DNA from 4 places in the Streptomyces sp. NPDC039480 genome. Region 2 is predicted to be linked to each of the others. Evidence: riboswitches for the same ligand, from Rfam matches in the RefSeq annotation. Region 2 holds a riboswitch; each other region holds the start of a gene.
The links. A riboswitch is a leader RNA that binds a small molecule or an ion and turns the genes downstream of it on or off. The one in region 2 is predicted to bind cobalamin.

Region 1: another riboswitch for cobalamin. It lies ahead of ACZ56E_RS18870 (ABC transporter substrate-binding protein); the one in region 2 lies ahead of ACZ56E_RS31185 (cobalamin biosynthesis protein).
Region 3: another riboswitch for cobalamin. It lies ahead of ACZ56E_RS11510 (energy-coupling factor ABC transporter permease); the one in region 2 lies ahead of ACZ56E_RS31185 (cobalamin biosynthesis protein).
Region 4: another riboswitch for cobalamin. It lies ahead of cobN (cobaltochelatase subunit CobN); the one in region 2 lies ahead of ACZ56E_RS31185 (cobalamin biosynthesis protein).

Annotation. Positions count from the first base shown of each region.
Region 1 covers NZ_JBVITX010000005.1:433,270-435,460, forward strand. Annotated here, with positions in the region: gene ACZ56E_RS18860 (AraC family transcriptional regulator) at 1-537, shown strand, start outside; gene ACZ56E_RS18865 (VOC family protein) at 534-1,010, shown strand; cobalamin riboswitch at 1,008-1,192, shown strand; gene ACZ56E_RS18870 (ABC transporter substrate-binding protein) at 1,259-2,191, shown strand, end outside.
Region 2 covers NZ_JBVITX010000011.1:295,363-297,553, forward strand. Annotated here, with positions in the region: gene ACZ56E_RS31185 (cobalamin biosynthesis protein) at 1-868, opposite strand, end outside; cobalamin riboswitch at 976-1,120, opposite strand; gene ACZ56E_RS31190 (hypothetical protein) at 1,229-1,453, opposite strand; gene ACZ56E_RS31195 (inorganic phosphate transporter) at 1,466-2,191, opposite strand, start outside.
Region 3 covers NZ_JBVITX010000003.1:187,229-189,419, forward strand. Annotated here, with positions in the region: gene cbiQ (cobalt ECF transporter T component CbiQ) at 1-87, opposite strand, end outside; gene ACZ56E_RS11505 (energy-coupling factor ABC transporter substrate-binding protein) at 94-516, opposite strand; gene ACZ56E_RS11510 (energy-coupling factor ABC transporter permease) at 516-1,244, opposite strand; cobalamin riboswitch at 1,275-1,458, opposite strand; gene ACZ56E_RS11515 (APH(3') family aminoglycoside O-phosphotransferase) at 1,562-2,191, opposite strand, start outside.
Region 4 covers NZ_JBVITX010000004.1:216,831-219,021, forward strand. Annotated here, with positions in the region: gene cobN (cobaltochelatase subunit CobN) at 1-1,318, opposite strand, end outside; cobalamin riboswitch at 1,360-1,483, opposite strand; gene ACZ56E_RS14935 (cobalamin biosynthesis protein CobG) at 1,608-2,191, shown strand, end outside.

The DNA.
Region 1 (2,191 bases), on a different contig from region 2:
GCCGGGCAGCTCGTCGTCGGCGGCACCGACGTCCTCGGCGACCGCGCCGCCGACATCCGCGAGCGCCTGTGCGAACTGGACCGCTGGGAGGACCGCTTCGCCCTGCTCGCCGGCTATCTGCGGCGGCGCGCGGCCGAGGACCGGGCCGCCGGGTCCGTACGCCCAGAGGTCGCCGAGGCCTGGGCGTGGCTGGCCAGGCACCGGGGCGCGGGCACCCTCGGCGGCCTGTCCCGGCACGTGGCGCTCAGCGAGCGCAGGCTGACCGCGCTGTTCCGCGCCGAGACCGGCCTGAGCCCCAAACAGGCCGCCCGCCTGATGCGTTTCCAGCACGCCAAGGCCGCCGTGGTCCGCGCCGTCGCGGCGGGCGGGCCGCCGGACCTCGCCCGGGTCGCCGCCGACACCGGCTACTACGACCACTCCCACCTCGTCCGCGACTTCCGGCAGTACACGGAGGCGAGCCCCACCCGCTGGCTGGCCGAAGAGTGCCGGAATATCCAAGCCGGGGCGCACGGGGCCGGCGAAGAGTGGGAGACATGAACACCGACACCACACCCGGCACGACATCCGAAACCAGCCCGCCGGCCCCCGCCATCTGGCCGGCCCTGCAGGCCCACGACGCCCCCGCGCTGATCGACTTCCTCGTCGGCACCGTCGGCTTCCTGCGCACCGCGGTCTACGAGGACGGCGGCCGCGTCGCCCACGCCCAGCTCGACTGGCCCGAGGGCGGCGGCATCATGCTCGGCTCGTACGACCCCGAGTCGGCCACCGAGGCCTGCGGGGAACCGGGCACGTCCGGCGCCTACGTCGTCACCGACCACGTGGACGCCCTGTACGCCCGCCTCACCGAGGCCGGCGTCAAGATCACCCGCGAGATCGAGGACAAGCCGTACGGCAGCCGCGAGTTCGGCATCGCGGACCCCGAGGGGAACCGCTGGTCCTTCGGCACCTACCGCGGTGAGCCGAGGCCCGCACCGGCCCACGGCGCGGACCGCCCCCGCGAAGGCGCGTGATAACTTGCGCAAGCCAGTCAAACCCACACTTGGGCCAGGGAATCCGGTGCGAATCCGGAACTGACGCGCAGCGGTGAGGGGGACGGGCGGGGCCACGGCCACTGGGCGTTCCAGGACGCCCGGGAAGGCGCCCCGCCCGGTCGATCCCGAGTCCGAAGACCTGCTGGCGCCTCCGCTCGCACACCGGGCGACGGAGGTCGTGACGCAGGCCAGGCTCCGCGTATGAGCCGCGAGACCCAAGGGATCACGTGTCCTCGACAGCCCGTATATGCCGTACAGCCCGTATATCCGCTCTGTCCGCCCTGCTCTGTGCCGGCACGCTCACGCTCACCGCGTGCGGCGGCGGCTCCGCGGAGAAATCGGCGGGCGAGAGCGCCGACGGCTATCCGGTGACGGTCGCCTCCTGCGGCAAGGAGGCGAAGGTCGACGCGCCGCCCCGGCGGGCCGTCTCCCTCGACCAGGGTTCCACGGAGATCCTCCTCTCCCTCGGCCTCGCCGACCGCATGGTCGGCACCGGCACCTGGACCGACCCGGTCCTGAAGAACCTGGAGAAGGACAACGCGAAGGTGGAGCGGCTCGCCGACCGCTACCCGGCGCTGGAGAAGGTCCTCTCCAAGGAGCCCGACTTCGTCAGCGCCTCCTTCCTCTACACGGTCGGCAAGGGCGGCGTCGCCGACCGCACGAAGTTCACCGAACTCGGCGTCCCCGTCTACGTCTCGCCCACCGACTGCGCGGGCAAGGACAACGACAGCGGCGGCGACGGCAAACGCGTCAAGACCCTCACCATGGACACCGTCTACAAAGAGGTGCGTGACCTGGCGAAGGTCTTCGACGTCGAGAAGCGCGGCGAGAAGCTGGTCTCGGACCTGAAGGGCAGGGTCGCCAAGGCCACGGAGGACATCGACGAGGCGGCCGCCTCCGACGTGACGCTCCTGTACTGGTTCGCCAACTCCGACGCCCCGTACATGGCGGGCTGCTGCGGTGCGCCCGGCATCATCACCCGCGAACTCGGTGCGAAGAACGTCTTCGACGACACCCGCGAAGAGTGGCCCCAGATCAACTGGGAAACCGTCGCCGACCGCGACCCCGACGTCCTCGTCATCGGCGACCTCACGCGCAAGTCGCAGTCGGCGGAGAGCGCGGCGGCGAAGATCAAGTTCCTGGAGTCCAACCCGGCGACG
Region 2 (2,191 bases):
ACAGCTTCACGGCCCGCTCGATGTCCGCCACCCGCACGTCCCGCCCCGACCCGTTCAGGACGGGCCGGTGCTCGACCCGCCCCGCGTACGAGAGGGTCCCCCCGAGCCGCACGCCCAACGCCCCCGCGAAGGCGGCCTCGACGGGCCCCGCGTTGGGACTGGGGTGCTGCGCGGCGTCGGAACGCCACGCCTTGACCGCCCCCGACGGCGAGTCCCCCGCCAGCACGGCCAGCGCGGCGGTGAGCCGCGCCCCCGGCCACCCGAAGACGTCGTCGAGACGGGCCGAGGCCCACCCGTAACGCCGGTACCTCGACGACTTGTGGCCGACCATCGCGTCCAGCGTGTTCACGGCGCGGAAGGCGACGAGCCCCGGCACCCCGCCGATGGCGCCCCACACGAGCGCCCCCACCACCGCGTCGGACGTGTTCTCGGCAACGGACTCCACGACGGCCCGTGCGACGCCGTCGGCGTCCAGCGCCTGCGGGTCGCGCCCGCACAGATGCGGCAGCCGCTCCCGCGCGACCTCGATGTCGTCGGCCTCCAGCGCCCCGCCGACGGCCCGCGCCTCACGGCCGAGGGAGGTGCCGCCGACCACGGCCCAGGTCGCGGCGGCGGTCAGCGCCACCGAACCGGCGCGTGACCGGCGTACGAGAGAAGAGGCGAGGGCTGCGGCGCCCGCCGCGCCCCCGGCGCACACCACGGCGTGCAGCGCGCCCCACCCGCGGTGGTCACGCCACAGCATCCGCTCGACGGCGCCCGCGGCACGTCCGAACGCGGCGACCGGATGGCCCCGGCGCGGATCGCCGAGCAGCAGGTCACCGAGGAGTCCGGCGGCGGCGCCGTACGCGAAGTCGCGATCGGCACTCATGGGCTCAGCCCGTCGCTGCACTGAGGAGGGAACTCGTACTCAGGGAAGGAACCGGCAACGGGCGGCCGCGCATGGCGATATGTCCTCACTCAGGGTGTCCGCGCCCTGGTTCGACGTGATCGGCGGCGAGAGTTCCTGGCTCACGGGGAGCGTCGCTCCCCGGTGACAGTGGCGGGACCGCGCCGGATTCGCACCGGCTTCCTCTTCTGCCGCCGTAGTTGGCCCCGGCAGTCCACCACGCCCCGCGAATGCCCGTCAACTCGCCGTTGACCTGCGGCGGGAGAGTGTGTTGGGGCCCACACACGCCGGTGGGGCGCGAAGCGTTCCGCACGCTCCGCGCCCCACCGGGGAACTCCGCTGTCAGGCGACGATCAGATAGATCCCGTACGCCACGGCCGCCGCGCACAGCGCGAAGCAGGCGTACGCGCCGGTGCGCGCCATGGCCGCGGAACCGCCGTCCGATGCGGCCGCCGTCTCCTGCTTGGAGAGGCCGACGACGCCGAGGGTGAACAGGCCCACCAGGGCCACCGTCACCGCGAGGCTGACTCCGAAGACGGAGCCGAGAGCTGCCCAGTCGATGCTCATGGTGATCTGTCCTTATACCGTCGCGGTCCTGGCGGGTTCCGCCATGGCACCGGTCGTGGTGGTGGTCGGGGCCGTGACGGTGGCCTTGACGGCCTCGTCGGGGCCGGTCGAGGCGGCCATCGCGCCCGTCGGGGGCGGGGTGACGGCGGCGATCGCGGTGGTCACGACGCCCGCGGGCTCGGCACCGGTGGCGCCGTCGTGACGGATCTCGTCGTCGGTGACGTTGGTGTGGTCGACGGCGTTGCGCCGCGAGAGCGCCCAGATGACGGCCGAGCCGGCGACCAGGAGCGCGGCGGTGACCGCGACGCCCCAGGGGCCCTGCTTGGTGAGGAACTCGGCGCCCGCGCCGACCAGGCCGGCGGCCGGCAGCGTCAGACCCCAGGCGACGAACATCCGGGTCGCGGTCGACCAGCGGACCACGCCGCCCTTGCGGCCGAGGCCCGCGCCCATCACGGCGCCGGAGCAGGACTGGGTGGTGGAGAGCGAGAAGCCCAGGTGGGAGGAGGCCAGGATGACCGTCGCGGCGCTGGTCTGGGCGGCGAAGCCCTGCTGCGGCTGGAGGTCGGTGAGGCCCTTGCCCATGGTGCGGATGATGCGCCAGCCGCCGAGGTACGTACCGAGGGCGATGGCCACACCGGCCGAGACGATGACCCACATCGGGGGGTTCGCGCCGGGGTTCAGGACGCCGCCGGTGACCAGGGCGAGCGTGATGATGCCCATGGTCTTCTGCGCGTCGTT
Region 3 (2,191 bases), on a different contig from region 2:
GGTGAGGCCGAGACCGAGCACGGCCTTGTCCACGGGATGCCGGCGGCGCCAGCGACTGCTGTGCGCCGCCGCGTCGATGGGCAGCACGCCGGGTCAGACCCGCTCGGTCCCGGACCGGGGGCCGTCCACGTCGACCGGCTCACCGGAGCCGGTCGACGTGGACGGCCCCACTGCTTCCGTCCCCGCTGCTTCTGGTCGCGTCGCTTCGTCCCGTGCCTGTTCCGCGCCCTGGCGGCGGCCCTTGCGCAGCCCGAAGTAGTACGCGAGGACGCCCGCGCCGATGGCCGCCTGCAGGGCGAACAGCGCCGACTCGACTTCCCCGGACGGGGGTTCGTACAGCGGCGAGAACCATGGATCATAGTCCGGGTCGATCTCGGTGATCGCCGTCTCGGCCTGGGCGTCGGCGCCGGCGAACGGCTCTTCCTCGTCGTCGCCGAGACCGAGCGCCAGGGGAAGGACCGCGAGCGCGGCGACGATGAGGAGCAGCAGTGTGTTGATCTTCGCGTTCCGGCTCATCAGGCGCTGGCCCCCGTCTCGGTCTTCTTCGTCGTGTCCGCCTTCTTCGCGGTGTCCGCCTGCTTGCGCTGCAGCAGTACGCCGAGGCGGGTCAGTTCGCCCTTGCTGGACTGCACGAGCAGACGCATCACCAGGACGGTGAGCAGGCCTTCGCTGACGGCCAGGGGGATCTGCGTGACGGCGAAGATGCCGCCGAACTTGCCCAGGGCGCCCAGGAAACCGCTGCCGGGGTCGGGGAACGCGAGGGCCAGCTGGACGCTGGTGACGCAGTACGTGGTCAGGTCGGCGACGAATGCCCCGAAGAACACGGTGACCATGAGCGGCACGTCGTACCGCCTCAGGAGCCGGTAGACCGCGTAACCCGCCCAGGGGCCGATGATCGCCATGGAGAACACGTTGGCGCCCAGGGTGGTGAGTCCGCCGTGGGCGAGCAGCAGGGCCTGGAAGAGCAGGGTGATGGTGCCGAGCACCGTCATGATCGGTGGCCGGAACAGGATCGCCCCGAGCCCGGTCCCCGTCGGGTGCGAGCAACTGCCCGTCACCGAGGGGATTTTCAACGCGGAAAGGACAAACGTGAAGGCCCCGGAGGCACCGAGGAGCAGCGTGCTCTCCGGGTGTTCCTTGACTTCACGGGTCAGGGAGCGGACTCCGTGGACGACGAACGGCGCGGACGCTACGCCCCAGGCGATCGCGTGCGCCGGCGGGAGGAAACCCTCGGCTATGTGCATGGCTCAGCAGACCCTCTCCAGCACCTCGTGGATGGACAACGTGCCTTGGCCGGTCTCCTGGCTGACGGGTCGTACCGACCGGACTCCGCCTTCCCGGGTACGTGTGCACCCAGTGGCTGCCGCGAGGGCTGGAGCCGGACTTCCCGATCACAGTGGCGAGGGCCGCACCGGCATCACACCGGATTTCCCGAGCACCAAGGCGTGGTGACACTAGTGCGCAAAGATCTGCCTGACAACTTGCACGCGGGTCGCGCCGGTGGCACACCCGAGCGCACACCACCACCGCGTACGCCCCTGCTCAGAGGCTGTCCGCCCGGTCAGAAGAATTCGTCGAGCAGCCGGTAGAAGTCCAGCTTCTCCTTGTCGGCCGCGGTCGCCGTCTGCTCCTCGTACCGCCGCAGGAACCGTTCGGCGTACTCGGGTCCGAACCAGGGGTCTTCCTCGTGCGCCAACTCCCTTACGAGTATGGCGAGATCGGTGTGCCGGTCCGCCCTGCCGAGGCGGACGACGTCGATGACTCCGGTGACGCGGCAGGTGTCGGGGTCGAGGAGGACGTTCTCCGGGGTGAGGTCGCCGTGGGTGACGACCAGGTCCTCCGCCGCCGGGCGGGTGCGGCGCAGTTCGTCGAGGAGGCGCTGCCCGGTCCATCCGGCGCGCTCCTCGTCGAGATCGTCCAGGTCCAGCAGGCCTTCGGCGACGTGGTGTGCGGCCTGCTCCATGGTGACCGGCAGGGAGCGGTCGAACGGGCAGTCCTCCAGGGGCAGTCGGTGCAGGGCTCCGGCGAGGTCGGCGAGCGACTCGGCCACGGCGTACCGCTGCTCCGCAGGCCACTCGTCGGCGGCCGGTCTGCCGGGCACCGCCTCGGTCACCAGCCACGCCGTGCGGTCGTCGGCGCCCCGCTCGACGATGCGCGGCACCGGGATGCCCCGCCCGGCGAGCCAGGCGAG
Region 4 (2,191 bases), on a different contig from region 2:
GCTGCTCGACCGAGTCCCGCAGCTCCTGCGGGAGCGTCGCGTACCACCGCTTGTAGTCGGCGGCCGGGATGCGCACCGGGTTGGCGGCGAGCTGCTCCTCGGTGAGCCAGTCCTGGTCGTGGCCGCCCGCGTCGATGAGCGCGCGGATCAGCTCGTCGCCGTCGCCGGAGACGAGGCCCGGGATGTCGGCCTCGGGACCGAAGTCGTAGCCCTCGGCGATGAGCCTGCGCAGGAGCGCGACGGCGGACGCGGGGGTGTCGAGGCCGACCGCGTTGCCGATGCGGGAGTGCTTGGTCGGGTACGCGGAAAGCACCAGCGCGAGGCGCTTGTCGGCGGCCGGGATGTGCTTCAGGCGCGCGTGCCGCACGGCGATGCCGGCGACCCGGGCCGCCCGCTCGGCGTCGGCCACGTACGCGGGAAGGCCGTCCTCGTCGATCTCCTTGAAGGAGAAGGGGACCGTGATGAGGCGCCCGTCGAACTCGGGCACCGCGATCTGGCTCGCGGCGTCCAGCGGCGAGACGCCCTCGTCGTTCTCCTCCCACGCGGAGCGCGACCCGGTCAGGCAGAGCGCCTGGAGGATCGGTACGTCGAGGCCGGTCAGCGCGCCCGCGTCCCACGACTCGTCGTCGCCGCCGGCCGACGCCTCGGCGGGCTTGGTGCCGCCCGCCGCGAGGACCGTCGTCACGATGGCGTCGGCGGCGCGCAGCTCGTCGATCAGCTCGGGCTCGGGGGCGCGCAGCGAAGCCACGTACAGCGGCATGGCGCGGGCGCCCGCGTCCTCGATCGCGCCGCACAGCGCGTCCACGAAGGCGGTGTTGCCGCTCATGTGGTGGGCGCGGTAGTAGAGCACCGCGACGGTCGGGCCGTCGGTGCCTTCCGTGCGGGCGGTGCGCTCCAGCGGGCCCCAGGAGGGGGCGGCGGCGGGCGGCTCGAAGCCGTGGCCGGTGAGCAGCACGGTGTCGGAGAGGAAGCGGGCCAGCTGCTCCAGGTTGGCGGGGCCGCCGTGCGCGAGGTAGGCGTGCGCCTCGGCGGCGATGCCGATCGGCACGGTCGACGAGGCCATCAACTGGGCGTCGGGCGCCTGTTCGCCGGTGAGCACGACGACCGGGAGGCCGGTGGCGATGAGCTGGTCCAGGCCGTCCTGCCAGGCGCGGACGCCGCCGAGGAGGCGTACGACGACGAGGTCGACGCCGTCGAGCAGGGCGGGCAGCCCGTCGAGGTCCAGGCGGGACGGGTTGGCGAACCGGTAGTCGACGGGGCCACCCGCCGCGCGGGCGCTGAGCAGGTCGGTGTCGGAGGTCGACAACAGCAGAAGCATGCGGGCGCAGGCCTTCCTCGGGGTGTCCGCGCCCCGGGTGGTCGTATGGACGGCAGGAGTTCCTGGCTCACCCCACGCGGGTGGGGCTCACAGTGGCGGGACCGCGCCGGATTCGCACCGGGCTTCCTCCCTCGGGTCCTGGTGGACCCACGCCGTCGCTGGCGTCGGCGGACCTGGAAGCCCGCCGCCTGCATAGTAAGTCCTGCCCGCCGCCGATGGGGCGGCCACCTGCCAGGACGGTCCGTCTCGGGAGGCGACCGGCCGGATCCGCGTGGGTATGCTCGCCGCCATGCCGCCCACCCGAGCACCATCCCCAGACCAGGGCGAATCCCTCATACGTGACCGGGGTGACGCCTGCCCCGGAGCCCTCCGTCTGCACCTCGCGGACGACGGGCGCCTCGCCCGACTCCGGCTGCCCGGGGGCCTTCTGACGGGGCATCAGGTAGCTGTGCTGGCAGCCGTGGCGGAGCGTCTGGCGGACGGGAACCTCAGCGTCACCTCACGCGGCAACATCGAGCTGCGCGGCCTCGGCGACGCGTGCGGCGGCGAACTCTCCCGGCTGCTCGCGGACGCCGGCCTGCTGCCCTCCGAGCGCCACGAGCGGGTGCGGAACGTGGTGGCGTCCCCGCTCGCGGGAACCGACGGACTCGGCCACGCCGACGTGCAGTTGTGGGCCCGCGAGCTGGACCGGCTCCTCTGCGCCGAGGAGTGGACGACGGCGCTCTCCGGCCGCTTCCTGTTCGCCCTCGACGACGGCCGCGGGGATGTGGCCGGGCTCGGCGGCGATGTGACCTTGATCGCAGAATCGGGCGGGACCGCGGTCGTACGTCTCGGGGGGCACGCCTTCCGGGTCGCCGGGGCCGACGCCCCGCG